Regions from separate parts of the Neobacillus sp. NPDC093182 genome, predicted to be linked through region 2. Evidence: a T-box and tRNA genes for the amino acid it is inferred to sense, from the RefSeq annotation. Region 2 holds a T-box; the other holds one or more tRNA genes.

Region 1 (14,996 bases), on a different contig from region 2:
AAAGAAAGTTCAATCCTCCGTTCAAGACATTGCCGATGATCTAATTAAGCTTTATGCAGAACGCGAAGCTGCTGTAGGTTATGCCTTTTCTCCGGATGGGGACATGCAGAGGGAGTTTGAAACGGCTTTTGCCTACCAGGAAACTGAGGACCAGCTTCGGTCCATCCATGAGATTAAAAAGGATATGGAAAGATCTAGACCAATGGACCGCTTACTTTGCGGTGATGTTGGCTATGGAAAAACAGAGGTCGCGATTCGTGCTGCCTTCAAAGCGATTGCTGATGGTAAACAAGTGGCACTGCTTGTACCAACAACGATTTTGGCCCAGCAGCATTTTGAGACGATGAGAGAAAGATTCCAAGACTATCCAATCAATATTGGTCTCTTAAGCCGCTTCCGTTCTAAAAAGCAGCAAACAGAAACCATTAAAGGATTAAAAGCAGGTACAGTCGATGTGGTAATTGGAACACATCGTATCCTTTCGAAAGATATCGTTTATCGTGATTTAGGTTTATTAATCATTGATGAAGAGCAAAGATTTGGGGTAACCCACAAAGAAAAGATAAAAAGGTTAAAAACAAATATCGATGTTTTAACATTAACGGCAACACCGATACCGAGAACACTTCATATGTCCATGCTCGGTGTTCGTGATTTATCTGTTATTGAAACACCGCCAGAGAACCGTTTCCCCGTTCAAACGTATGTAATGGAATACAATGGTTCGCTTGTCAGAGAAGCAATCGAGAGAGAGCTGGCACGTGACGGACAAGTATACTTTTTATATAACAGAGTGGAAGATATTGAACGGAAGGCCGAAGAAATTTCCATGCTTGTTCCAGATGCTCGTGTCACGTTTGCACATGGGCAAATGTCAGAAAATGAATTGGAATCGGTAATGCTCAGCTTTTTATCCGGTGAGTTTGATGTGCTAGTCAGCACAACCATCATTGAGACCGGGGTAGATATTCCTAATGTAAACACGTTAATTGTCTATGATGCTGATCGGATGGGACTTTCACAGCTTTATCAGCTTCGCGGCCGTGTTGGAAGGTCAAATCGTGTGGCATATGCTTACTTCACGCACCGGAAGGATAAGGTATTGACAGAAGTAGCGGAAAAACGATTACAGGCAATAAAGGAATTTACGGAGCTTGGTTCCGGTTTTAAAATCGCTATGCGTGATTTATCCATTAGGGGTGCAGGTAATTTACTAGGGGCACAGCAGCATGGATTCATCGATTCAGTAGGATTTGATCTGTACTCTCAAATGCTAAAAGAAGCAATTGAGGAAAGAAAAGGTGATTTGAAGGCAGAGCAAAAAGCTTCTGTAGAAATTGATTTAGAACTAGATGCCTATATCCCTGATACCTACATTAAAGATGGTCATCAAAAAATTGAAATGTATAAGCGTTTTAGAGGCCTGCAAACACTGGAAGATATTGAAGAACTTCAAGCAGAGATGCTTGATCGTTTTGGTGAATATCCTGAAGAAGTTGATTATCTATTCCAGGTGGCAGAAATGAAGGTTTATGCGCTTCTAGCGGGTGTTGAAAGCATTAAACAAGCTAAACAGGAGATAACCATTTTAGTCAATGAACGAGCCAGCAGCACAATTGACGGACAAAAGGTATTTGCTATCAGCAGTAAATATCCAAGAATGATTGGTCTTGGAATGGAGGGCCAGAAACTAAAAATGACCCTTCAGATTAAAGGGACAGAAACTGCACACTGGCTAAATATTGCATTTGAGATGATAAAGGGGCTTCAAGCTGCAAAAAAGGGTCAGGAAAATCCTGTATAACTATGTAAATTGGCAGGAGTTAAATTCTCCAGTAATAGGATAATTTTTCTGTTTGTGAAAAAATATTACGAATGTGTATAGAACTTTCCAGATGAAAGATACTAAGTTCAAAGTTGGTGATGATTCCATCTACAGGAAGGATTATCATAACCAAGTTAGTAAAATCATCAGATGAAAGTGAGGCAACATTGGATGAAAGCAACTGGAATAGTTCGTCGAATCGATGATTTGGGTCGTGTGGTCATTCCCAAAGAAATACGCAGAACGCTGCGTATCCGTGAGGGGGATCCGTTAGAGATCTTTGTGGATCGAGATGGAGAAGTTATCTTAAAGAAGTATTCACCAATCAGCGAGTTAAGCGATTTTGCCAAAGAGTATGCAGAAGCCCTTTTTGACAGCCTCGGAAACCCGGTATTAATTTGTGATAGGGACAGTTATATTGCATTAGCAGGCAGTTCTAAAAAAGATTATCTAAATAAAAATATAAGCGATTTAGTTGAAAAAACAATGGAAGACCGTACTTCGGTCCTTGTCACGCAGCAAGGTGATATTTCGTTAGCCGATGGCAACGATGAAACCATTTCATCTTATACAATTGGACCAATCATTGCAAACGGCGATCCAATTGGAGCAGTTATCATCTATTCAAAAGAAGGAACCCTTGGGGAAGTAGAGAAAAAGGCTGTTGAAACTGCTGCTGGATTTTTAGCAAGACAAATGGAGTCGTAGAACTAATATTATTCTCACAAATAAAAGAGGCAGCCTTAGCTGTCTTTTTTATTTTTCTCGATAATCCAGCTGAGCAAGAGTAGGCTTCGGAAGCGATACATCGCACGAAAGAAAAGCGTTAGCTTTTCTGAGGAGTGCCAAGGGGGCTCTGGGTCATAAGCTTGTCTAGTTGTGGCTCCTCGGAACTCGAACAATAAGAGGTGCATAGTGCCGATAAATCAAGAGAGCAGGATTTACGGGAACTAAAAGAGGTTTATAGTGCCGATAAATCAAGAGAGCAGGATTTACGGGAACTAAAAGAGGTTTATAGTGCCGATAAATCAAGAGAGCAGGGTTTACGGGAACTAAAAGAGGTTTATAGTGCCGATAAATCAAGAGAGCAGGATTTACGGGAACTAAAAGAGGCTCATAGGCCGATAAATCAGGAGAGCAGGGTTTACGGGAACTAAAAGAGGTTTATAGTGCCGATAAATCAAGAGAACAGGATTTACGGGAACTAAAAGAGGTTTATAGTGCCGATAAATCAAGAGAACAGGGTTTACGGGAATAAGCCGCTGTCAAGAAGGTAGAGACCAACCTTCTCGCCGGCTCGTCTTATACATGTCGCCCCTGAACAAGGCGCTTCCGCTTTATAATATGCTATAATACACACGAGTTACGTTAGTTAGGAGATAAAAAATGAAGCACGTAAACCAGTCAAAGGCTCTTTTTAGGGGGGCTTTTATTTTAGCCGTTGCAGCATTAGTTACAAAAATCCTAAGTGCTGTATATCGGGTTCCGTTTCAAAATATTGTTGGGGATGTTGGCTTTTACATATATCAGCAGGTATACCCATTTTATGGTCTTGCCATGGTCTTGGCGACAACAGGTTTTCCGGTGGTTATTTCTAAGTTATATGCTGAACAAAAGGTAAAAGGTGACCATGAGAACATAAGACGGCTTTTATTTATCTCGTTCATGATTTTACAGTTATTTGGACTTATATGTTTTCTTATTCTATATTTTGGTTCCGATTATATCGCTATTTGGATGAATGACGAGAAGTTAGCCATTTTACTTAGGGTTGTCTCGATTGTCTTTTTATTATTTCCGATTGCCTCTATTTTGAGAGGCTATTATCAGGGGAAGGGGGACATGGTGCCAACGGCCATATCACAGGTGGGTGAACAATTAATAAGGGCTTTCACCATTCTTTTTTTGGCATATGTTCTAACCAAGCTGGGTTATTCGCTGTATCTAATTGGCGGAGGGGCCATGTTTGGGTCGATTACTGGGAGTATGGTTTCAGCCATTATTTTGTTTACATTCCTTTGGATTCGTAAAGAATGGGGAGTAATTGCTCCACGAAAAGGAATGCTGTCGGGCTATTATCGAGAGGCTGGCATTATTTTAAGAACGCTGGCCTATCAAGGTCTGACAATCTGTATCAGCGGCATGTTGATGATTTTGATACAAATGGCTGATGCATTGAACCTTTACTCTTTATTAACAGAGAATGGATATGGGAAAGAAATGGCCAAGGGGATAAAGGGAATATTTGATCGCGGGCAGCCATTAATCCAGTTAGGGACTATTGTTGCTGCATCCATGTCCTTGTCACTTGTACCGTTAATAACAAGTGCAAGAATAAAAAAGGACATGTCCTTCTTACAGGATAAAATTCAGCTGGCTTTAAGAATTGCAGTCGTCATTGGTGTCGGAGCTTCTGTGGGCCTATGGGCAATTATTGAACCAGCCAATATTATGCTATTTGAGAATAACTCAGGTTCATCCGTATTAGGAGTTCTTAGTTTTGTTATTCTCCTTAGCTCAATCATTACGACGATTATTGCGATCATGCAGGGGCTGGGGTCATTGCTTTTTCCTGCTGTAATCGTTCTAGCAGCCTTTCCTTTAAAATACATTTTAAATCATTTTTTTGTACCGGCATTTGGGACCATGGGGGCAGCTTATGCAACCATCATCACGTTAGTTTTTGCTTGCTGCATTCTTTACATGAAATTTAAAAAAATGCAACACATACCGCTGCTATCGTTTCACTTCCTTCGCACCCTTATGACAGCTGCTTTCATGATGGTACTCCTTTTAAAAGGCTGTCTAGCCTTAACAGATATGATTACCATTCCGGTTGGAACCGAAAGGATAATGGCAGCTATACAGGCGCTCGGAGGTGCCGTTTCAGGAGGATTCCTTTTCTTGTTTTTTATCATTAGAGGGGGCGTCTTTTTGGAAAAAGAATTATCATTATTTCCTTTCGGCAGCAAATTAAGCCTTTTATTACCTAAGAAGAATAGGAGTTAGAAATATATGGGCAAAACAATTGAAGTTCTCGGTTTAGGAGCGGGAGATCTTGAACAGCTCCCATTAGGCGTTTATAAGAAGTTAATGAAGGCAGATCATGTTTACTTAAGAACAAAGGAACATCCCGTTATTGCAGAACTAGTTCAAGAAGGACTGGGCTTTTCATCATTTGATTTCATTTATGAAAAGCATGACCAATTTGAAGAGGTATATCAAGAAATTGTCCAGACCCTGCTGGAAAAAGCAAAAACGGAGCAGGTGATTTATGCGGTTCCAGGTCATCCTCTTGTCGCCGAAAGAACGGTGCAGCTGCTTCTGGAATTTGGCTCAAAAGAGGATGTAGACATCATCATTGGCGGTGGTCAAAGCTTTATTGATGCCATTTTTCAATCACTAAAAATTGATCCTGTAGATGGTTTTCAGCTTTTAGATGGAACCTTGCTCAAATCCAGTCAGCTGCAAATAGATCAGCATATTTTTATAAGTCAGGTCTATGACCAGTTTGTCGCTTCAAATATTAAACTAACCCTTATGGAAAGACTTCCTGATGATTATGAGGTTGTCATTGTTACGGCCGCGGGAGGCAGGAATGAACGCATTGAGCGGGTTCCTTTGTATGAGTTAGATCGAAAAGTAACCCTTGATAATCTGACGTCTGTTTATGTACCTCCTGTACAGGATGAACAAATCATGCTGAAAAATTTCTCCAAGCTGCGGGAGATTATTGCTGTATTAAGAGGTCCGAATGGCTGTCCATGGGATAAGGAACAAACACACGAGTCATTAAAAAAGTACTTGATTGAAGAAACCTATGAAGTAATCGAAGCGATTGATAGTGGTGATATTGACCATTTAATAGAGGAGCTCGGTGATGTTTTGCTGCAGGTTATGCTTCACGCCCAAATCGGTGAGGATGAAGGCTACTTTGCGATTGAGGATATCATTGAGGTACTATCGGAGAAAATGATTCGCAGACATCCACATGTTTTTGGCGATAAGAAAGCAGAGGATTCTAAAGAAGTTCTTCGTAACTGGCAGGAAATTAAGAAGCAGGAAAAGGGCGAAACAGAATCCTCTCTGCTTGAGGGTATTTCCAAATCGTTGCCGAATTTATTAAGAGCTTACGAAATTCAGAAGAAAGCGGCAAAAGTTGGCTTTGATTGGCAGGAAATAACACCAGCTCTGAAGAAAGTGAAAGAAGAGCTTGAGGAATTTGAGAATGAGATAATGCAGGCAAGTTTTGTTGAGGCTAAAAAAGAATTTGGTGATATCCTGTTTGCTTTTGTGAATGTCGCAAGGTTTCTGGAAATACATCCTGAAGAGGCGTTATTTGAAACCAATGAAAAGTTTATTCGAAGATTTCGATTTATAGAAGAAAATGTAAAGAAAAGCGGTAAGTCTATTGAGGAGCATTCACTTGAGGAGCTTGATCAATTTTGGGATGAAGCAAAATCAAAAGGACTTTAGAAACGGGGGAGCATTTAATGAGATTAGATAAGTATTTAAAGGTATCAAGACTAATAAAAAGAAGGACTCTGGCAAAAGAGGTTTCCGATCAAGGGAGAATTCTCATAAACGGAAAAGAGGCTAAAGCAAGTTCCACAGTAAAAGTTGGTGACGAAATTACAATCCGTCTTGGACAAAGACTGGTTACAGCAAGAATTGATCAAATTCAAGATACAACTCGCAAAGAAGCAGCAGCTGAAATGTACACGATTATTAAAGACGAAAGAATTGGCGAAACACAGTTCTAATCATAGCACCGAAAAGGCTTGTTCTAATTCATTTATCCCTTACATAAAAATGTAATAAATGGTTGTACAAATGATTGTGAGGGATGAATGATGAGCCAATATTATGAAACAAATCCTGTCAAAAGTACTGTTCCAGAGCATGATGTCATCATGAGGGGAAGAAAACTTCTCGATATAACAGGTGTTAAACAAGTAGAGAGCTTTGATAATGAGGAGTTCTTATTAGAAACTTCTATGGGATTTTTAGCGATTAAAGGGCAAAACCTGCAAATGAAAAACCTCGATGTAGAAAAGGGGATTGTCTCCATTAAGGGAAAGATATTTGACTTAGTGTACTTAGATGAACAGCATGGGGAGAAAGCTAAAGGGTTCTTTAGTAAGTTGTTCCGATGACACTCTCCACTCAATTCCTCACCATGCTTTCAATGATTGGGATGGGTTCGCTGTTTGGAGTTATGTTTGATACCTATCAGCGTTTCTTAGACCGGCCTAACCGAAAGTCATGGATTGTTTTTATTAATGACTTGATGTTTTGGGTCATTCAAGCACTAATTATCTTTTACATTCTATTCCTTGTTAACAATGGAGAGTTACGTTTCTACATTTTCGTTGCCCTTCTTTGCGGATTCGCGGCCTATCAAAGTTTATTTAAAGGTATATACTTAAAATTACTTGAATTCATGATAAGAAGTGTAATAGCACTTTATCAGTTTTTAAGAAGGACTTTCCAACTGCTTATCTATAAACCTGTCGTAGGCATCATTCAGCTGCTAATTTCTATTATTATTCTACTTGGCAGGGGGACTTTTTCCCTTGTCAAATTTATTTTAAAGGTTTTATTGTTTATTCTTAAGGTACTATGGGTGCCAATCGTGAAGATAATATTAATTCTTTGGAAACTTTTGCCGAAAAGTATTAAAAAATACGTCGAGAAGTTATATAATAAAACGGCAGGAATTTTTATGGAAATCAAGAACTATTTAGTAAAGTGGAGCAAAAAGTGGAAAAAACCAAAAGAGTAAGGAGGGATGGGAACTGAGTTCAGTAAAAGAAAAGAATATAGCCAAAATCCAATCAACTTATGTCCACCAGCAAGAAGTAGCAGAAATTGCTTCAGCTAGGAAAAGGAAATTATTATATAGAAGACTTTCCTTGTTTTTAGTATTTGCTGCTGTCATGTCATATTTAATGATTACTAGCTTTATTTCCCAATCCTCGACTTTGGATAAAAAAGTGGCACAAAAGAGACAGCTGGAACAAGAGCTGACGCAATTAAAAAAACAACAGCAAATCCTTAAAGAAGATATCGTAAAGCTTAATGATGATGAATACCTTGCTAAGCTTGCTAGAAAAGAATATTTTTTCTCGGAAAATGGTGAAATTATCTTCAATATACCAGAAGAAAAAAAGGTAAAAACAAACAATAACTAGTCTTATTGACACTTTTTTTTGCCATTTTGTATAATATAAAACAGGTATGATTTTTTTATTTCTTAAGGAGGAAAATTCTTTTTATGTCAATCGAAGTAGGCAGCAAGTTACAAGGAAAGGTAACAGGGATTACAAATTTCGGAGCTTTTGTGGAGCTGCCTGATGGCTCAACTGGACTCGTACACATCAGTGAGGTTGCTGACAATTATGTGAAAGATATCAATGATCATCTTAAAGTTGGTGACCAAGTAGAGGTTAAAGTCATCAATGTCGAGAAAGATGGGAAAATTGGGCTATCCATAAAAAAGGCAAAAGATAGACCTGAGGCGCCGCAAAGATCCCATTCACACTCGAACTCACATTCACAACGTCCTCGTCAGGGCAGACAAAATGATCGGAATGCTCCTAGAGTAGAGACGTTCGAGTCAAAAATGGCGAAGTTTTTAAAAGATAGTGAGGATCGTTTAACTTCTTTAAAACGTCATACGGAATCTAAGCGTGGCGGAAGAGGAGCTAGAAGGGGTTAACTTGTTGCTTATTTATAAAAAACATATATTGCCTATTCAAGACAGGTCAAGCGGCTTGTCTTTTTTGTTTGCCAAAAATAAAAAAGCGTCGAAAAAGTCGACGCTTTTTAATAGATAGCGGCGGAGGGGATCGAACCCCCGACCTTACGGGTATGAACCGTACGCTCTAGCCAGCTGAGCTACACCGCCAAGTATTCAAGACACAATGAATATAATACAGGTGAAAACTAATAGTGTCAATTAGTTTTTTTAGTTATTCCGTATTCCGACATCCTTTCGATTTGTCAACATTATTTGAATAAATATAGTGGAAACCGTCGAACGAAACTTTGCATACGTTCACTAATTTGACAAAATTCTGAATCTATTAATTTTATAATAGTCTTTAACAAGAATTAATAGAGGAGTGTGACTTATGGAAAAGCTAGAACGGAGTTTACTAGAACCGGTCGGAGAGGTTAACTTTCGATCCTCTAAATGGTCTTGGGACGGCGTCTTGAAAAAATTCCAATTAAAAGTTGAATCCTTCTTTCTTATAAAGGGTTACCTGTTACTGATTGTAGGTTTCTTATTAGGAAGAGCTTTGATACTATCCACGCTTGCTCCCTTTAGTCTGCCTTTTTTCGCTGCAGTCTTTTTAATAAAAAGAGATCGGTCTCCACTGGCACTAGTAGGATTGGTTGCGGGCGCAGCAACTGTCTCATTGAAGAATGCAGCATTTACATTTTTGGTATCCATTCTTTTTCTAGTTATTTATCGAATTAGTGAGAAATGGATTAAAAATGAAATGAGAATGATCCCATTTTTTGTTGCCATCATTCTAGGGATGGGGAAATTAGCCGAGGCTTTTATTATTTCTAGGCAGCTGACACTTTATGACGCAATGATGGTTGGTGTTCAGGCCAGTCTATCGTTTATTCTAACGCTAATCTTCTTACAGAGCATCCCCTTATTAATCTTGAATAAGCGCAGACAATTGTTAAAAACAGAGGAAATTGTCTGCTTAATCATTATGCTTGCTTCAATCATGACCGGAACAATCGGCTGGAAAATTTACGATTTATCACTTGAGCATATTATGTCTCGCTATCTGGTTTTAGTATTTTCATTTATTGCCGGTGCCACAGTGGGTTCGACAGTAGGTGTCGTAACGGGTTTAATTTTTAGCCTTGCAAGTGTTTCAAGCTTCTATCATATGAGCCTGCTTGCGTTTTCGGGGGTACTGGGCGGTTTATTAAAAGAAGGGAAGAAAATAGGCGTTGCGATTGGTTTATTTATAGCAACTCTTTTAATTGGAATGTATGGTCAGGAGGGTGGTTCGGGCCCATTAACTATTACATTATTGGAGTCCGCTGCAGCGATTGTACTTTTCCTATTAACACCGCAGCTATTTACTTCTAAATTGGCCAAATATATTCCTGGTACACCAGAATATACAACAGAACAACAGAAATACATGCGAAAAATGCGCGATGTGACGGCACAAAGAGTGGCTCAATTTTCAAGTGTCTTCCATGCACTTTCAAATAGTTTTTCACAAATGGAAACAAAGCCTAGCAATGGAGAAGATGAACGTGAAATGGACTATTTTATGAGCCATGTAACGGAAAAAACCTGTAATACTTGCTTTAAAAAGGAACAGTGCTGGGCGAAGAATTTTAATACAACCTATGGGTATCTAGAAGAGATTATTCATGAGATGGATCAAAATGATGGCGTAGTTTCGCCTAAATTATCTCGTGAATGGGACAAGCACTGTACCCGGTCAAAAAGAGTATATGAGGCAGTTGGGCAGGAGTTGACCTTTTATCAAGCGAACCAAAAATTAAAGAAACAGGTTCAGGAAAGCAGGAAACTAGTAGCAGATCAACTCCTCGGTGTTTCCGAGGTAATGGATAACTTTGCAAAAGAGATCCAGCGCGAAAGAGAGAATCATCATAAGCAGGAAGAACAAATTCTGGAGTCCATTCAAGCATTCGGTGTCCAGGTTGAGCATGTCGAGATTTATAGTCTTGAGTCAGGAAATGTGGATATCGAAATGTCCGTTCCATTTTGCAATGGACATGGGGAGTGTGAAAAGTTAATTGCACCAATGCTATCTGATATTCTCGGAGAACAGATTATCGTTACCTCCGAAGAATGTGCTGCATATCCTAATGGTTTCTGCCATGTAGTGTTCCAATCGTCAAAAGCTTATACAGTTGAAACAGGAATGGCCCATGCTGCAATGGATGGCGGTTTTGTTTCAGGTGACAGCTATTCAACCATGGAACTTGGGTTAGGGAAATTTGCTATTGCTATTAGTGATGGAATGGGGAATGGAGAAAGAGCTCATTATGAGAGTAAAGAGACACTGCAGCTTTTACAAAAAATACTGCAATCAGGTATTGATGAAAAGGTCGCCATAAAGTCAGTCAATTCCATTCTATCGCTTCGAACGACAGATGAAATTTTTGCGACATTAGACTTAGCGATGATTGATCTTCAAAACGCTTCAGCGAAATTCTTAAAAATAGGTTCAACCCCTAGTTTTATTAAAAGGGGAAATAAAGTAATCAAAATCCAAGCCAGTAATTTGCCGATAGGAATCTTAGAAGAATTTGAAGTGGATGTGGTCAGTGAGCAATTAAAAGCCGGAGATTTACTCATTATGATGAGTGATGGAATCTTTGAGGGTCCAAAGCATGTAGAAAATTATGACTTGTGGATGAAACGAAAAATACAAGAATTACAAACGCAGGATCCTCAGGAAATATCTGATCTAATATTGGAAGAGGTGATTCGTTCACGGGATAACTTGATTGGTGATGATATGACCATTGCGGTCGCAAAGATAAAGCACAATACACCTAAATGGGCGAGTATCCCTGTTACAAAGATGAAGAAACGAGCGTAATCAATTATTTTATCCGGTATATCCTTTAAATATGTATAAATCCCCTCCACAGTGTCGAAAATGGGGGTAACTCGAAAAGTGGAGGGAGAATGAGTATGTATACAGGGAAAATTCGTCAGATTTTATTAATAACAGACGGCTGTTCAAATCAAGGGGAAGATCCCATTGCCATGGCTGCACTTGCAAAAGAACAAGGTATATCTGTAAATGTTATCGGTGTAATGGAACAAGATGTGATTGATGAAAAGGGAATGACGGAAATAGAGGGAATAGCGATGTCCGGAGGCGGAGTCAGCCAAATTGTTTATGCACAGCAGCTCTCCCAAACCGTTCAAATGGTTACAAGAAAAGCAATGACACAGACAATCCAAGGTGTAGTAAACCGGGAGCTTCAGCAAATTCTTGGGCGTTCACAGACAATCGAAGATCTTCCTCCTGAGAAAAGAGGGGAAGTCATGGAAGTAGTCGATGAACTTGGAGAAACTGTCGAATTAGAGGTGTTGATTCTTGTCGATACAAGCGCAAGCATGAAACACAAGCTTCCAACAGTTAAAGAAGCCCTGCTTGACCTTTCCCTAAGCTTAAATGCACGTACAGGTGATAATCAGTTTGCCGTTTTTGTATTTCCCGGGAAAAAGAATGATGTCGAACAAATTCTAGATTGGACGCCAAAGCTACAATCTTTGACAAGTATCTTCTCTCAGCTTACAACAGGGGGAATTACTCCAACTGGACCAGCAATCCGTACGGCTCTATCTTCATTTAATTCAAAACGTTCATTAAGGAGTCTCATGACCGGTGATGATGAATCATTCCTTGAAGAGTCGATGTAAAGTAGCTCCAGGCACTGTAATCACAGGGAAATGGCATTCGAATAAATATACAGTTTTAAAGGAACTAGGATATGGAGCAAACGGCATTGTCTACCTTGCAAAGTTTAAAAATTCGCAAGTAGCCTTAAAGATGAGCGATAACGGGATGTCCATTACCTCAGAGGTGAATGTATTAAGGTCGTTTGCAAAGGTCCAAGGGTCTGCCCTCGGGCCTTCTTTACTTGATGTGGATGACTGGAATAGTAACACAGGACAGATTTCATTTTATACGATGGAATATATTCAAGGACCGGACTTGCTGACTTTTATTCAGAATAAGGGGAAATCATGGACCACTGTCCTCTTTCTTCAATTATTAAATGACTTGAATAAACTGCATGAGAATGGCTGGGTATTTGGAGATTTAAAACCAGAAAACTTAATCGTTACCGGTCCAACACCAAAGATTAGGTGCATTGATGTTGGCGGCACAACGATTCAAGGGAGAGCAATTAAGGAATTCACTGAGTTCTATGATCGAGGATATTGGGGATTAGGAACGAGAAAGGCCGACCCTGCTTATGATTTATTTGCTGTTGCTATGATTATGGTTAATACCGTCTATCCAAAACGCTTTAACAAAACAACAGGTGGTCTCCCGCAGCTTAGAGAGGCCATTAGAAGACAAAAAGATTTACATCCATTCGAAAAGGTCATCGTAAAGGCCCTCCAAGGACATTACACAAATGCACTTCAAATGAGAACCGAAATAATGTCGTTGGCCCTGGGCAGTCAAAATCACGGAACAGTCCATAAATCAGCCGCAACTGCAGCTAATCCCAAAAGCACGATTCAAACACAAAAGATTCATCAAACCGGAAGTCAGCCAAAAACCAGGCATAATTACCGAAAGAAAAAGAAAAAAAGCAGCTGGGCAGAAACAATCATCATCATGATGTCTATTGCACTTTTATACATTTTATATATTTTTCAAAAACTTCTTTGATTTTTGAAACTAATGGTGAATCATAACGTATAAAAGGGAAGGAAAAAAAGACCTAAACCATTAGGTCTTTGTTTTTGATACTTTTGTCATAAAAGTGGTAAGCTAGGATTATTCAAATTAATTATTAAAGAAACTTTTTTAAGGAAGAATGCAGAATGTTAGAAGCAAAGGTAGCAGCACTGCTTAACCGCATCTCATTTGAAATGGAAAATAAAAAAATGGTGGTTGGTGTTTCGGGCGGTCCAGATTCACTCGCATTGCTTCACTATTTGTGGGCCCAGCAGGAAAGGAAAAATCTCTCCATTGTTGCAGCACACGTGGACCATATGTTTCGTGGTCAGGAGTCACTTGAAGATGCTTTATTCGTGAAAAATTATTGCGAACAAAGGGGAATTCCTTTTGAAATGGCACGAATAAATGTTCCCGAGATTATTAAGAAAACAAAGAAAAACTCACAGGTGGCATCTAGACACGCAAGATATGAGTTTTTTGAAAAAGTAATGAAAAAATATGGTTATAACTATCTTGCCCTTGGTCACCATGGAGATGACCAGGTTGAGACGATATTAATGCGGCTGACAAGAGGAAGTTCCGGTGCCGCGAGAGCCGGTATTCCGTTTATGAGACCCTTCGGAAATGGATACATTTTCCGTCCCTTCTTATCTTTAACGAAGGCAGAGCTTGCGGAATATTGTCAGAAGCAAAATTTGGTGCCTAGAATTGACCCTAGTAATAAAAAAAGTATTTATAGCAGAAATCGTTTTCGAAACGAAATTCTTCCCTTTTTAAAAGCAGAAAATCAGCATGTTCATGAACATTTCCAACGTTTTAGTGAAGAACTGCAGAATGATGAAATACTTCTTCAGGAATTAACTGTCCAAAGAATGAATAAAGTAATGAAAAAGAGAGAAAAGAATAAAATTACCATTGACATAATTCCTTTTTTGGAAATGCCAAATTCTTTACAAAGAAGAGGGATTCAACTAATATTAAACTATCTTTACAAAGTAATACCAATGTCACTTTCTGCTTTACATATTGATCATGTTCTATCTTTAATTCGACATCATCATCCTTCTGGAACACTTGATTTTCCCAACGGTCTAAAGGTTATTCGATCGTATTCACTACTGTCTTTCCAATTTGAAGTTAGTGAATCCCGCTCCTATTTATTCGAAATGATAGAACCCGGCGTAATTGAATTACCTACTGGTGCAAGTGTAAAAATGGATGTCATTAATGATAAAGAAAACATTGAAACAAAAGGATATTATGCATTATTTCCTGCTGACAAGATTAAACTGCCCATTCAGATTCGAACGAGAAAAATGGGGGACCGCATGAACCTGAAAGGAATGTCAGGAACAAAAAAGCTAAAAGATATTTTTATCGATAGCAAAATTCCTCTCCAGGATCGTGATGCTTGGCCTGTAATTACTGACAAAAATGGGTGTATTCTTTGGCTTCCTGGAATAAAAAAATCAGCACTTGAAGGCATTAATCATTCAACAAGTCAGTATATACTACTCACATATCATAAGTAATGATCTTCTAGGAGGCACAATTATTATGAAACAGGATATTGAAAAGGTTTTATTTACTGAAGAAGAAATTCAGGGAAAAATCAAGGAGTTAGGTGCTCAATTAACAGAAGAGTATCAAGACCGCTTCCCTCTCGCAATTGGTGTTTTAAAGGGTGCCATGCCATTTATGGCTGATTTACTAAAACGAATGGA
Region 2 (14,996 bases):
GACCCATCATTTGGAGGAAAGTTTCAATCCATTCGAGTATCAGCCAGTATTAAAATCCAGAAGAGAATACATAGGCTATGTTGGATATCAGGAAGCAAAACGAGCAGCCGAAGCCATCCTTTTTCAGAATGCTGACTTCCCGGTCGTTGCCGTCCGCTTTCCGATAATCATTGGAAAAGACGATTATACGAATCGTTTACAATTCCATGTTGAGCAGGTAAAAGAAGGAAAACCGATGTTCATTGAACATCCTGACTTTAGATATAGTTTTATTGACTCAGGCGAAGCGGCTTCCTTTTTATTAAGTATGGCGAAGTCGGACTATGAAGGGCCCATTAATCCAGGCTCCGAGGAAGATATCAGTTTGAGCGACTTAATCGGATTAATTGAGAAACTAATTGAAACAGAAGCAAAATTAAGTGAAGACGGTCATCCATCTCCCTATAATTTACCTGGGTCGTGGTCAGTGAATACCAGTCTGGTTCAGTCATTGGGCTTCCGTTTTACATCATTAGATAGTCTTTTAAAATCTTTAATTCCGCACTATTCATAGAAAAATAAAGGGGGAAAATATGATGATACAAAGGGCAACAATAAATGATTTAAATTCTTTGTCGGAGCTATTTGATTCGTATCGAATATTTTATAATCAAGAATCAAACGTTGAAGGTGCAAAGTCTTTTTTAAAAGAAAGGTTAGTAAACGATGAATCAGTAGTTTTCATCGCCTATGATGAGACTAATCCGGTTGGCTTTGTTCAGCTATATCCTACTTTTTCCTCTGTGAGTATGAAACGGTCATGGGTCCTGAACGATTTATATATCAATGCGTCTGCACGAAAAAAGGGTTTTGGGGAGAAGTTAATTAAAAAGGCGATTGAATTTGCAGAGGAAACAGGTGCAAAAGGCGTGTCATTAGAGACAGGTCATGATAATGTAACGGCACAGAGCCTGTATGAAAAAATAGGATTCAAAAAGGAATCAAATTACTTTTATTATTTTTCATTGTAAAGGATATGGTTGTAAATTTTAGTAATTAACACAAACTACTTCTAGAGGGAAATTTAATCCATCAAAGAGGAGGTAGTTATTATGAATAATAATGAACAAAATACAACGATTATATCTAACGATGCGCTGCGCGGAAAACCTTATCTGGATATTGACCGTGTCATTACAGAAGGGAACCCGCATAGCTCCACTCATCATAAGAATGATTCGGGCAGGTCGGACGAATAATTTGATTGACTTTTTGAAATCATTCGAATACTATATTGTTAAATTTATCAAATAAAGGCAAAGAAGAGAAAAAGTAGAATGGCATGGTTTTTTCACAGAGAGCTTCGGTAGCTGAAAAGAAGCAAAAACACTCATTTGAAAAATGGTCTCTGAGCTTCGTACTGAACATACTTAAAGGTATTAGTAGGCTGCGACGAGTTTTGGCACTCGTTATCCATGTCACAGTATAAGAGTAGATTCGTACTCCGTACTTGCTAAGGCAAATAGTGTGAGCTATTTTGCGAAATAAGGTGGTATCACGTGGATTATCAAACCTCGTCCTTAACTTTTACAGTTGAGGGCGGGGTTTTTTTATTTTTTTGGCTGTGTTAAAGAATACTGTTGATCTTAGAACCTGTTGATTGGAGCGGAAGGCGCTCGACTCCTGCGGGATGAACGAGCTGAGTGAGACCCCGCAGGTCGTCACGACCGAGGAGGCTCACGGGCGAGCCCGCGGAAAGCGTAGCGCCTGGAGCGCAAATCAACAGCCAATTTTAACACTGCCTTATTTTTAAAAGAAAAAAGGAGGTTTTATTGGATGAGTATTTTTATCGGAGGGGCATGGGCCTATGCGAACGGTTCCTTGCATCTTGGTCATATATCAAGTTTGCTGCCTGGGGATATTTTAGCGAGATACTACCGTTTGAAAGGGGAACAAGTACTTTATGTTTCAGGAAGCGATTGTAATGGAACGCCTATAACGATTCGTGCGAGACAGGAAGGAGTACGTCCTCAAGTCATTACAGATCGTTATCACCAGGAATTCCTAGATTGCTTTTCAAAATTAGGATTTTCATATGATTGCTATACTCGAACCGATACCGAACATCACCACAAATTGGTTCAGGAGATTTTTTTTGAGCTGCTTGAAAAGGGTCATATCTATAAAAAAGAAATTGAACAAACCTATTGTGAGGAATGTGCCCAATTCTTGCCGGAACGATATGTGGAAGGAATCTGCCCTGTATGCAAAGAACCATCTCGCGGGGATCAATGTGATCATTGCTCAACTATTTTAGAACCCCATGAATTGCTGCATAGCAGATGCAAAATATGCGGAAATCCGCCTGCTACAAGATTTACTGAGCATTTCTATTTTTCCTTAAGCTCATTCCAAGCTCATTTGGAGAACTATGTACAAACAGCGGAAAATAACAAGCTTTGGCGGGAGAATGCTATTTCTCTTACGAAGAGGTATTTAAAGGAAGGTTTACAGGATCGAGCAGTTTCTCGGGATTTACCTATTGGAGTGAGTGTCCCTGTGGCTGGTTATGAAGAAAAGAAAATCTATGTTTGGATTGAGGCTGTTTCGGGATACTATACCGCCAGCAAGCTTTGGGCAAAAGAAGCTGGTAAGGATGATTCATCGTTTTGGAATGCTTCTGCTACATCCTATTACATTCATGGGAAGGATAATATTCCATTCCACTCGATTATTTGGCCAGGGATTCTGGCTGGACTCGGAAAGGAACCATTACCTACACATATCGTTTCCAATGAGTATGTGACCTTGGAAAAAAAGAAATTATCGACCAGCAGGAATTGGGCAGTATGGGTTCCTGATATTTTACACAGATATGATCCAGATTCTATCCGGTACTTTCTAACGATTAACGCACCAGAAAGCAGGGATGCAGATTTTTCGTGGAAGGAATTCATCTATAGTCATAACAGCGAATTATTAGGGGCATATGGTAACTTTGTAAATCGAACGTTGAAATTTATTACAAAATCATTTGATGGTATTGTTCCCGATAAAGTTGTTTCTTCTGTACTCCAAGATGAGGTCGATACTTTATATAAGGATACTGGCCGCTTAATTGAAGAGGCCACTTTCAAACAAGGATTGGAAAAAGTATTTGAGCTGGTGCGCTATTCTAATAAATACTTTGATGAGCAACAACCGTGGAAGCAAATCCACGAAAACGAAGAGTCTTGCAAGCAAACCCTAGCCGATTGCGTATATTTAATTGCTAACATTGCACATATCTTAACACCGTTTCTCCCATTTTCGAGCGAAAAGGTTATGAATATGCTCAATATTTCAGAGACAAACTGGAAACCATTTTTGGTTAAACCAATCGTTCTGTCCAATGTTGAGCCATTATTTGAAAGAATTGATCCCTCTAGAATCGAAGAAGAGCTTGAAAGATTAAATAAACAAACTGTTTAAATAAGTGGTCACCATAAAGGTTCCATGATGACCAAAAATCAAATAAAAAGCGAAAAGTGGTCATCATGAACGGTTTCTCATAGAATGACCTCCGATAGGTACCGACGCTCTTTTTTATTTTCTATCTTTTTTGAATTTTAGTAATATAGTAGGTATATTATAGATTGTTAAAGGAGGATGTCTCATGGAAATTAGGCAACTAACCTCTTCGGATGCAGAAAAATACTGGGATCTTAGATTAGAAGCTTTACAGCAGGCTCCGGAAGCTTTTTTAACTAGTTATGAGGACGCAATAAAAAGAGAAAATCCGATTGATCAAGTTGAAAATAATCTTTCAACAGAAGGAAATTACACATTTGGGGCGTTTGAAGGTGATGAGCTAATTGGGGTTGTAACGCTATTGCAAGAAAAATCCGAGAAAATACAGCATAGAGCAAACATCTTTGCGATGTATGTGACTCCAGAGAAACAAGGAGCAGGTGTGGGAGAAGCATTGCTCACACAGGCAATCAATAAAGCTAAATCAATAGAAGCAATCGAAAAAATTAACTTATCCGTTGTGGCAAGTAATGAGCCAGCAAAGAAGCTATATACAAAACTGGGATTTAAAGTATTTGGACTAGAAGAAAAAGCGATGAAACTGAATGGCGTTTATTTGGACGATGAGCATAGGGTGCTTCATTTAAAATGACCAAACTTACGATTAGACAAGCAGCCATACAGGATTTATCAAAAATAGTACCTATATTTGACTCTTACCGGGAGTATTTTAAGCAGCAAAAAGACCCGGTGATGGTGGAACAGTTCCTATTTGAAAAATTCGAACACATGGAATCGGTCATTTTTATTGCACAGCATGAGGATGAAGTGGTTGGCTTTGCACAGCTTTATCCTGTCTTTTCTTCGTTAACCCTCCAGCGTGTGTGGCTCTTAAACGACTTTTTTATAGCAGAGGAATTTAGGGGGAGCGGCGTTGGAACACAGCTTTTTGCGAAGGTGAAGGAATTTACTCTGCTAACAAAGTCGAAAGGTATTGAACTTTCGGTCGAACATACAAATAAGAAGGCATGGGCGTTTTGGGAGAAACAAGGATTTAAGTTAGATGAGGAATTCCGTTATTATTTTTATAAGCTATAAAAAAGAGGTGCTTTTAGATGGTACAAAAAGAGCAGGGAAGTCTTGCTGCTGAAATTAGCGGGGATGGGTCGTTTAAACGGCAAAAAAATAGATTTAATACACCGTTTGGATTCGGTGAAGGCGAGCTTCCTGTAGAGGCAGGACGATATCGTTTATTATGGTCAGCAGTCTGTCCGTGGGCACATCGCTCAGTGATTGTAAGAAGAATTCTTGGTTTAGAGGAGGTAATTAGTCTAGGTACGGCAAGCCCGATGCGACCTAAACTTCCGCATGTAGACTGGGAATTTTCTTTAGATGAAGATGGAGTAGATCCTGTACTTGGAATTCGCTATATGAGTGAAATTTATAAAAAGACTGATCCAGATTATTCAGGGAGACCGACCGTTCCTGTCATCGTGGATGTGAAGGAACAAAAGGTTGTGAACAATGATTATTTCAAACTAACAAACTATTTAGAAACAGATTGGTCGGCCTTTCATAAGGAAAATGCCCCAAATTTATATCCGGAATCTTTGCGTGGAGAGATTGATGCCTTAAATGAAATCATCTTCAATGAAGTCAACAATGGGGTATATAAATGTGGCTTTGCTCAGTCTCAGGAAGCATATGAACAGGCATATGATACTTTATTTGCAAGATTAGATGAACTAGAAGAGCGGCTATCAAAACAACGTTTCTTATTCGGAGACTATATTACTGACTCAGATGTACGGCTATATGCAACATTAATTCGCTTCGATGCAGCTTATTATTCAGCATTTAAAACCAATCGTAACCGGATCGTAGATTTTCCACACCTTTGGGGGTATGTAAGTGATTTGTATCAAACTCCTGGTTTTGGTGATACTACTGATTTTGATGCGATTAAGAGACATTATCATCTTTCGAATCACATAGCAAGCAATGATCAAAACGGTCATAATGGTATTTTGCCTAAGGGGCCGGATTTATCTGGACTTTATTCAGAACATAATCGTCAGAATATAAGCAATAAGGTAGAAAAATTTTTAATTGATTAGGAGAGTACTATGATCATTCGAGAAGCTTTGGAAAATGAATTACCTTATTTACGAGAGCAAAGGGTCAACGCTTATCTAGAACATTCAGCAGAAATTCCTGAAGGTCATTGGCTGGCTCTAAAGCAGGCAATTTTATCGGAGGGTGATAGACTTCCAGGTGTTGAGAGAATAGTAGCTGAAATCGATGGGAAGATTGCAGGAAGTGTGGTTCTGTTTCCGGCTAATATCGATGCGTATGAAGGAAATGTGGAAATACTGGATTATCCGGAAATTAGAATGCTTGCTGTATTACCGGAAATGCGAGGAAAAGGTGTTGCGGCCGCTTTAGTTGCCGAATGTATTCAACGGGCTAAAGCGAAGGGCTGTCATGCGGTTGGGCTGCATACCGGAGAATTCATGGAGACTGCAATGAAATTATATGAGCGAATGGGATTTGAACGACTGCCACAACACGACTTTGAACCTGCTAACGATGGAATCATTGTAAAAGCCTATCGACTTTCTCTTAATAAAGATTAAGGAGTCGCACTATGATTAAAATTTCCAAAGCAAACCCTAGCCATGTTCAAGGAATAGCAAAAGTGTGTTCTGATGGATATCGTGCTACATATGGTGAAAGTCATTCAGAAGAATATATTGAGAGAATCATAAGCGAGTTCTACAACACCGACAGAATTTTAGATGAAGTAACCAAAACCAGCAGGATTGGGGAGGCTACTTTGTAGCGGTCGAAAATGATGAAGTAGTTGGTGCCGGAGGTGGAGGAATGATCAATGATACAGCTGGAGAAGTTTTTGTGTTGTATCTGAATCCTAACCGGCGCAATAAAGGTATTGGAACCATGTTGCTTGAGGCGATTACGAAACAGGAGAAAGAAGAATTTAATGCCAGTGAGCAGTGGGTTTCGTGCAAAAAGGGAATGAGAAAGGAATCCCTTTTTATGAAGCAAGAGGATTTATTTTTCAGCATGAACAAAATGGGTATGGAAATGCAGATGGGGAAGACTACATATCACTGAGATATTGTCGTCAACTATAAATAACCGAGAGCTTGGAGTGTTTTCCTCGCTCTCGGTTATTTATTTGGTTCTGGCACCGTTTTTATTTTATAGATAAAGTAATAATATTTATAAAAAACAATCAATACCAGCATGAGCCGGACGAAAAAGCTTTCTAGGATAAAAAAAGGAATGGCGATCATCACGTCAGCAAATAACAAAATCGTCAATTTTTGTTTTAAGGTCATGGCCCTCTCTTTTACAAAGGTCTCTAAATGACGTTTATAAAGAGTTGTTCCTTTAAACCAACGCTCGAATCGTTCAGACCCCTTCACAAAGCAGTAGGAGGCTAAAAGAAGCAATGGAGTTGTCGGTAACACTGGTAAAACAAGACCCAAAACTCCCAAACCCAGGGCAATAAAACCGATGATGATATATAGAAATTTAATAATTTTACTCATGTTTGCTGCCCCTTCTGTCTTATTTAACTATATTATAGCATTAAAAAAAAGAAAGTTTTTTGACAGAATAAGTACATAAAAACCGTTTCAACCACCATTATGTTAGAATAATGGAGTCAAGATAATGGGGGTTGGTCAAATGACTTTCTATAAAATTCTCGTAGTTTTACATATTTTTTCGGCGATTATGGGAATGGGTCCTGGGTTTATTTTAACCACAGTGGTAAAGTCGGGAAAAACCATGACTGAGTTAAGGCATTCCTATGCCATTCGACATAAACTGCATATCTTTGTAATGGTAGGCGGTACACTTTTACTCATCACAGGTTTAATCATGGGCCTCATGAATCCCAGTCTGTTTCGTATGGGCTGGTATGTAACAAGTCTTGTTCTCTTTTTAGCTGCATTGGCAATTGGCCCGCTTGTATTATCACCAAGATCTAAACCGGTTAAGGCTTTGTTAGCGTCACATAAAGGCGAGGAAATTCCTGAAGAGTATTATCGTTTATCAAGAATACTATTCCGTTATGAACATTTGGAAAATGCTATTTTTATTGTCATTATCGCTTTAATGATACTAAAACCTTTTTAGTTTCCGCCCAAGGTGACCAAACACAGATGGCTCGAGTAACATAAGAGGATGGATTGTGCCGATAAATGAGAAGAGCAGGAATTACGGTAACAATAAGAGTCTCATAGTGCCGATAAGTGAATAGAGCAGGAATTACGGTAACAATAAGAGGCTCATAGTGCCGATAAATGAGAAGAGCAGGAATTACGGTAACAATAAGAGGCTCATAGTGCCGATAAGTGAAAAGAGCAGAATTTACGGTAACAATAAGAGATTCATAGTGCCGATAAATGAGAAGAGCAGGAATTACGGTAACAATAAGAGGCTCATAGTGCCGATAAGTGAAAAGAGCAGAATTTACGTTAACAATAAGAGGTTCATAGTGCCGATAAGTGAAAAGAGCAGAATTTACGGTAACAATAAGAGATTCATAGTGCCGATAAGTGAAAAGAGCAGAATTTACGGTAACAATAAGAGGTTCATAGTGCCGATAAATGAGAAGAGCAGGAATTACGGTAACAATAAGAGGCTCATAGTGCCGATAAGTGAAAAGAGCAGAATTTACGGTAACAATAAGAGATTCATAGTGCCGATAAATGAAAAGAGCAGGAATTACGGTAACAATAAAAGGTTCATAGTGACCGAAAAAATCAAAAGAGCGGCCTATTCGGTAACTATAGCTGCTGAAAAGTAACATAAAAGGTATGGTCATCCTCGACCATACCTTTTTGAACCTCACAAATCGGAATAAAGATAAGATATCACTTCACCTATTCGCTTTTTAAACGATGTATAGTTGTGCTCTCCACTTTGAACAGTTTCATAGCGGGTATCAGCAATTTTACTGCTAACGATTTCATAGATGGATTGAATCATTTCTGAAAACTCGTTATTAAGTTCCTTATCACCACTGACTTCATGAGTGCCAAAATCCATATAAAACTTCTCGATTTCGGACAGGTCGGAATTTCTTACGTATACCTCAAGTTCCTCTTGGTTCCGATAATATCCAGGTGATATAGCCGCAATTCGCTTGAAAATTTGTGGGTATCGGCATGCAGCATATGTAGAGATAAGTCCTCCTAACGAAATTCCTGCCATTGAAGTATGATCCTTAATAGTTCGGCATTTACGGTCTATTAACGGCTTAAGTTCATTTACAATAAATTCTAAGTATAGATCACCTTTACCGCCTGCAGAAACAGGGTGACCAATTATTTTTTCAGCGATCGCACCATTGACCCATGGGCAGTATTCGTTAATGCGTTCTTCTCCTTCAGGGTTTAAATCAATGGCCGCTACGATTATTTCTACTTTGCTGCTATCTAAGTAATCCTTCAATCCTAAAGATACACCTTTAATAGCACCTTCATCTTCAAAAACATTTTGCCCATCGTGCATATATAATACGGGATAACGTTTGTTTGACTCATAGTAATTTACAGGCAAATACACTCTAATCATTCTTTCCTGTTCGAATGAGGACATATAAACATGATATTTTTCTAGCACCATATCACCTGCTATTCTTATATTCTACTTCATTAATTTACCATATTTTTAACGTTTAGGAGCAATAAAAACAGGCTGATGAGATTTTTTTGTCTCACCAGCCTGAGGAATCAATTATTCCCTAGACAAACTGATTAAAACCAGAATGGGCGTCTTCTGTCGTCTCTTCTGTCATCTCTTCTGTCGTCTCTTCTGTCATCATCGCCAACAATTCTTACTCTATCAGCACGGATAATAACTTCTTCTGCATCAATAAATACTCTTCTGACTTCTCTGCGATCATCATCACGACGTCTTCTATCATTACTCATTCCATATCCCCCCTTTTCAGGCTTGTACTACAGAATATGCTTGTATAAAAGTATGTGATTGGACAAATTACACATATTTTCTTTTGAAATAAATTATCCATTTTGAAAAGTAAGAAGGAGATTTGTATAACATGTTGAAATAAGGTAAAAATAAAGGATTGTTAGAATGATGGAAGGAAGGTCAAAAAGTGGATATTTTAGAAAAGGCTCTGCTGACAGCTAGTAAAAGTCATGAAGGACAATATCGGAAAAACACCGATATTCCTTATATTACACACCCTGTCACTGTAGGATTTATGTTATTAAGGAAAGGGTACAGTGAGGAAATCGTTGCAGCTGGAATCTTACATGACACTGTCGAGGATACGCCACTAACACTTGATGAAATCAAAAGGGAATTTGGATCAAAAATAGCTGAGATTGTTGATGGCAGTTCAGAACCTGATAAATCCCTATCATGGAAGGATAGGAAGGAGCATACTATTGAATTTTTAAAAACTGCTTCCGAGGATGTTCGTGCTGTGGTCTGTGCTGATAAACTTCATAATATCCGTTCAATCATTAGAGATTATGAACAAGTTGGCGAAGAGGTTTGGAGTAGATTTAATGCTGGTAAAGAGCAGCAAAAGTGGTATTACACCAATGTTGTAGATAGTTTGGGCACCCAATCTTCTTTTGAATTACTAACTGAATTACGAGCTGAAGTAGATAGACTTTTCAGGGAGTTGACTTAGGATGAAGGATTACAAGGTTCATACATATGAAGAAGCGATAGATGTAATAAAAGAAATTGGATTTCTGCCTTTGGCAAAGCTCATCCCTGATTATCCTTCGCTCGACAGTATAACGTTGAAAGAGCATTGGTATACTGGTTCCGAGCTGGATCCATGGATGTGGCGTGCTAAATTTCCTGGAGATGGAGCAGCCGCTTATGGAAAGTTTGTTAAAAAGAAATCCGTTCTCATATCTACTGAATTGTTACCATTGATTTGCAAAATTTTGGGGACTTCTGTATCCGTAAAGGATCGTTATCAGGATGGGCTTATGTCAAAAGAAGCCGTCGAGCTGTATACACTTATTAGCGAGAATGAAGGCATAGACACAAGAGTTCTGAGAGTCGAGGCAGGAATGAAGGATAAAGATAAGAAGAAGCCATTTGATCATGCTTTGCTTGACTTACAGGGTTCCATGGATATTGTAGTTTCTGGAACGAAGGCAAAGACAAACGAAGCTGGAGAGAAAAACGGCTGGAGCAGTACTTCTTTTGAGACAATGGAATATTGGGCACAGAATCATAGCGTTAAGGAAAATACGATCAAAGTGGAAGATGCTAAAATGATGTTAAAAGATCATTTTGCTGCCATTTGCAGTCCTGAGGCAATGAAATCTATTAATAAAATATTTGGATTATAGAGGAAATCACTATGATTTCCTTTTTTTGCGTATCCAGTAAAAGGGCATTTTTTCAGACAGCCGTGATACTAGCATGTCCCCGCTGCCCTGCAACTTCATATTATATTAAAAAGGAGATGAAAAATATGAATTGTAGAAGAAAAACGTTTTCGCTCTGTATTTTTCCTGGTTATAGATGGTGTGGACCTGGCTGCAGCGGTCCAGGAGCACCTATCAATGATGTAGATTCCTGCTGCTACAAACATGATCTTTGTCTTAAGCGTGGAAGCTCTTCTTGTTACTGTGATAAAAAGTTTATGGAATGCCTTCATTCCAAAAGAAATCCCCAAACCAAAAAGGGCAGACAAGCAAATATCATGTATAATTCCATGAAGCTAAAAACCAGTTTCACATGTGGTCATCAGAACAGATGCTAGACCAATCAATACTTGGAACACGCTTTTTTTTCTAATTTACAAATCCACTTATAGAAACCTAATAAGATAAGTAACAGGATAGGGTCCAAGATAGACGCATGCCATAGTTTCCACCAGCCATAGTGAAAGTATCCCCATGGCTCAGGCAGCAGAGTAATGAGTTCGTAGCTTAAAATGGCCATTATAAAACTAGTTAAATAAATTACTTGTTTCATCCATCCCTTTTTATAAGGGAACCAATTTAGAAAAAACATATTTACTGGCGGAATGAGGAACACATGAGGGAATACTCCCCGCCAGTCTAATTCCTTGTCAAAGTACCAGTAAGCATGATACTTAAATTCAATAAAAAGGTCGAAAAGCACTTGAAGGGCAATGGTAAATAACCAAATATGTAAAATTTGGTTCCCGCTTAGTAATTTATTTGTTTTAAAACCCAAATAATTAAAGGTGACAATTGCAATCAAAAGTCCTATCATGAAATTTCCCTTTTTTATTTTTTAATGTGCCCATCCGTGTATGGGATATGCAAAGGGGGGAGGATTTCAGCATATGGTTAAACTTAAATATTTAACAATTATTACATTATAGTTTTCCTAATAATATGTTTGATATAATAGTGGATAGATGTGTAGTTGGGAGATGAAATCATCTAATGTTAAAGAGATTTGAATAACTTAATGAGCTTAAGATACGCATTTATTTATGGGTTGTACCTTGTATTGTTATTTCTCTCATCTCTAATACGCTTCTACAAAATGTAGATGGCCTAAACACATTCGATTTTACCATTAATAACATTCTCTCAATTTGGTTTATTATTAGTTGGTTTTTCTTATACAAAAGACTTTTTATACAATTCACTGAATACTCCAATTTGGCATTAGTCAGCTATTATCAAGTTACGACTTTTTTTGATGCTGTCCGTAACTTTATGGTTGTAGATGCAGGGGTCTCTTGGAGATTTTATCATCTGGATGCCGATTATCACCTTGTTCTTTTTCTTAACCCTTGGTACGAAACGAGGGTTATACTACTCCATAGTCATATTTCTTACAACCTTTGTTATTGGAATTATGTATTTACACGTTCTTTCCTCAGAATCGATTGATTCGCTGGGTCAGTATTACTTTGCTAACCTGGTTTACATTATCGTTCTCTACTATGCGCAGCATGTGTTTAAGACTTATGAGATCTTGAAATGTTTAAAAAGCATGCCTACTACGATTCATTAACGAGAATTGCCAATCGTCTAAGGATTGATGAATGGCTTGAAAAGAAACTCAAAGCTTTTGAGGACAAGAGAGAAGGCTTTTCCATCATTTTCTTTGATATTGACCATTTTAAATCAGTGAATGATAGCTTTGGGCATAAAGTTGGTGATGAGGTCCTCGTAGAGTTAGCACAACTTATCCAGCAACACCTTACTAGTCGAGAGCTTTTTGGACGCTGGGGTGGGGAAGAGTTCATTATCATCTCTAGTATGGCAGGGGAAGAAACTGTTAAGCTTGCGGAGGATATTAGGAAAGTAGTGGCTAACCATCATTTCAAAGGGGCGGGAAACCTTACAGCAAGTTTTGGGGTTACCCATTCTAAACCAGGAGACAATATTGATTCTTTATTGAATCGTGCAGATAAAGGTTTATATCGATGTAAGAATTGTGGAAGGAATCAAGTTAGTTATATTAAGTAAAGGTCAGTGCCAGGCACTGACCCTTTTTGTACATATATGAACCGATTCTTAATCCCAATTATTAAAAATAACTTCTCCAACAGTCATGGGTTTCCAATATGAAACTTGCTCTAATTCCGCTTTTGATAATGACGATAGATGTTCCAACGATAAAGGTGTATCCAAATACTCCTTTGTTAAGACAGTATAGTACTGTTTGTATTTTGCTGTCATTACTGGAATATCAAGAAAGGTAAATTCCTCCCCTCTTAAGGCAAAGGCCACAAATGGATGATGGCAATTGAGAAAAACAAAATATGATTCTCCACGGAGCATATATTCGACGCTGAAGTGGTTTCTATGAGAGAAAGGTTTACTGAATCCTTTAATCTCTCCACCCAACTCTCGTACAAATGTGTGGCTCAGTTGTTTAAATGGAATGGAATCCATTAACGGGAGTTCTTTAGCTTTTATTGAGCGAAAACCCGTGATTCCTTTAGGGAGATTCAAAAAGTATCACCTCTCATTCCCGAAATGGAAATTCCCCGCCTTCTGTTATAATCTTTCCATTTCTAACATCAATATCGCCTTCTATGTTTCCATCCTTCGAAATGACGTGAACGATATACGTGCCTTCACCAGGATAATAGGCAATGTTTGTAATCTTAAAAGATTCTTCAGGGTAATTTTCCTCAAGGTAGCTGGTTACGATTTCCCTGCCTTTTTCCTTTGTGACAGGGCTGCCTTTGAAAAAGAAGTAAACAAATCCGGACGAGATCAGCACAAAAATAAGAATGGACAATAACATTGCTTTTCCCTTCATAAATACACACACCCCTTAGCGAAACTTACTATTATTGTATTTTCATTATAGTGTAAAATTACACTATTTGGTACCGCTAGTTTTTTAAAATGGGCAAAAAAAAAAGAGCCTGGTACACGGGTACCAAGCTAAATTATGGGAAGTTTTAAGAATTAGGTTCCTTAAACCTTAAGACTCAATTAAGTTACCTTTATAATAGGAAAAACATTTGTAGAAGTTATAAAGAAGTTATGTGGAATTTGTGAAGATGACATATTAGGCAAAAAAAAGATTGGTACCCGGGTACCAATCAAATTATGGGAAGTTTTTAAGAATAAGGTTCCTAAAACCTAAGTCTCAAATAAGTTATCTTTATAATAGAATAAACATTTGTAGAAGTTATAGAGAAGTTATGTGGAATTTATGAAGATGCAAAAATCAAATTTTTTCTGTGTGAGTGAAAATGGATAAAATATCTAATAATAAATTGACTAGTTTAATTTATTATTAGGAGATGAATCGAATGAAACGTTTATCAAAAATCATGATTTTGTTTCTCTCATTAGTATTAATCTGCCCAGCATTCACAAATGCGGAAGGCAGCAAGCAATCAGAGAGGCAAACGCAAGAGCTAAGTCCAAAAGCTGCCCAGCTGATGGCTGATATGAGGGTACTATGGACGGAGCATGCTTTTTGGACTGAAAGGTATGTAGTAAGTGCAATAGCAGGGCATGAGGACCAAGAAGTTGTACTAGCTAGATTATTGAAAAATCAAGATGATATTGGAAATGCGATTAAACCCTTTTATGGTGAGGAAGTGGGTAACAAGCTTGCACTGCTGTTAAGAGAGCATATACAAATTGCTGGTAAAGTGCTGGCCGCCGCCAAAAGTGGTAATCAGCCAGATTTCAAAAAGTACAATGATCAATGGTTTAAAAACGCAGATGAAATTACCGATTTTCTAATATCTGCAAACCCTCATTTTAACAAAAATGAAATAAAAGAAATGTTTTACATGCATTTAAAACTGGTCACACAAAGTGTAGCGGCAAGAATTAATAAGGATTACAATGCTGATATTGCTGCCTTTGATAAAAATTTAGCTCATCTGCTGCATATGTCAGACGCTATTACAGATGGGATTATCAAGCAGTTCCCAGATAAGTTTTAAAAAAATGGAGCCCAACTTAGTGGTTGGGACTCCATTTTTTAATGCGGTAAAAATGCAAGTTGAT

Evidence for each region. A T-box is a leader RNA that pairs with one kind of tRNA and senses whether it is charged. The one in region 2 lies ahead of metG (methionine--tRNA ligase), so its partner is inferred to be a tRNA-Met.
Region 1: it encodes a tRNA-Met, which carries the amino acid that the T-box ahead of metG (methionine--tRNA ligase) is inferred to sense. The anticodon was not compared.

The regions. Positions count from the first base shown of each region.
Region 1 is NZ_JBIVOI010000026.1:41,936-56,931, forward strand. It holds gene mfd (transcription-repair coupling factor) at 1-1,804, shown strand, start outside; gene spoVT (stage V sporulation protein T) at 1,997-2,533, shown strand; gene ACIQAA_RS30465 (hypothetical protein) at 2,734-2,982, shown strand; gene ACIQAA_RS30470 (putative polysaccharide biosynthesis protein) at 3,212-4,834, shown strand; gene yabN (bifunctional methyltransferase/pyrophosphohydrolase YabN) at 4,841-6,301, shown strand; gene ACIQAA_RS30480 (RNA-binding S4 domain-containing protein) at 6,319-6,588, shown strand; gene yabP (sporulation protein YabP) at 6,679-6,981, shown strand; gene yabQ (spore cortex biosynthesis protein YabQ) at 6,978-7,610, shown strand; gene ACIQAA_RS30495 (FtsB family cell division protein) at 7,741-8,019, shown strand; gene ACIQAA_RS30500 (S1 domain-containing RNA-binding protein) at 8,103-8,546, shown strand; tRNA gene ACIQAA_RS30505 (tRNA-Met) at 8,662-8,735, opposite strand; gene spoIIE (stage II sporulation protein E) at 8,962-11,442, shown strand; gene ACIQAA_RS30515 (VWA domain-containing protein) at 11,538-12,275, shown strand; gene ACIQAA_RS30520 (protein kinase domain-containing protein) at 12,244-13,260, shown strand; gene tilS (tRNA lysidine(34) synthetase TilS) at 13,416-14,804, shown strand; gene hpt (hypoxanthine phosphoribosyltransferase) at 14,830-14,996, shown strand, end outside.
Region 2 is NZ_JBIVOI010000002.1:410,900-425,895, reverse strand. It holds gene ACIQAA_RS06710 (NAD-dependent epimerase/dehydratase family protein) at 1-553, shown strand, start outside; gene ACIQAA_RS06705 (GNAT family N-acetyltransferase) at 573-1,010, shown strand; gene ACIQAA_RS06700 (hypothetical protein) at 1,092-1,238, shown strand; T-box leader at 1,290-1,564, shown strand; gene metG (methionine--tRNA ligase) at 1,816-3,450, shown strand; gene ACIQAA_RS06690 (GNAT family N-acetyltransferase) at 3,635-4,141, shown strand; gene ACIQAA_RS06685 (GNAT family N-acetyltransferase) at 4,138-4,587, shown strand; gene ACIQAA_RS06680 (glutathione S-transferase family protein) at 4,605-5,606, shown strand; gene ACIQAA_RS06675 (GNAT family N-acetyltransferase) at 5,616-6,125, shown strand; gene ACIQAA_RS06670 (hypothetical protein) at 6,137-6,331, shown strand; partial or broken gene ACIQAA_RS06665 (GNAT family N-acetyltransferase) at 6,370-6,624, shown strand; gene ACIQAA_RS06660 (DUF454 family protein) at 6,681-7,064, opposite strand; gene ACIQAA_RS06655 (DUF2269 family protein) at 7,204-7,656, shown strand; gene ACIQAA_RS06650 (hypothetical protein) at 7,814-8,329, shown strand; gene ACIQAA_RS06645 (alpha/beta hydrolase) at 8,371-9,150, opposite strand; gene ACIQAA_RS06640 (hypothetical protein) at 9,282-9,458, opposite strand; gene ACIQAA_RS06635 (HD domain-containing protein) at 9,647-10,192, shown strand; gene ACIQAA_RS06630 (AlkZ-related protein) at 10,194-10,871, shown strand; gene ACIQAA_RS06625 (hypothetical protein) at 11,293-11,766, opposite strand; gene ACIQAA_RS06620 (GGDEF domain-containing protein) at 12,489-12,980, shown strand; gene ACIQAA_RS06615 (hypothetical protein) at 13,029-13,469, opposite strand; gene ACIQAA_RS06610 (YfjL-like protein) at 13,483-13,782, opposite strand; gene ACIQAA_RS06605 (glycosyltransferase) at 14,285-14,932, shown strand; gene ACIQAA_RS06600 (NCS2 family permease) at 14,971-14,996, opposite strand, start outside.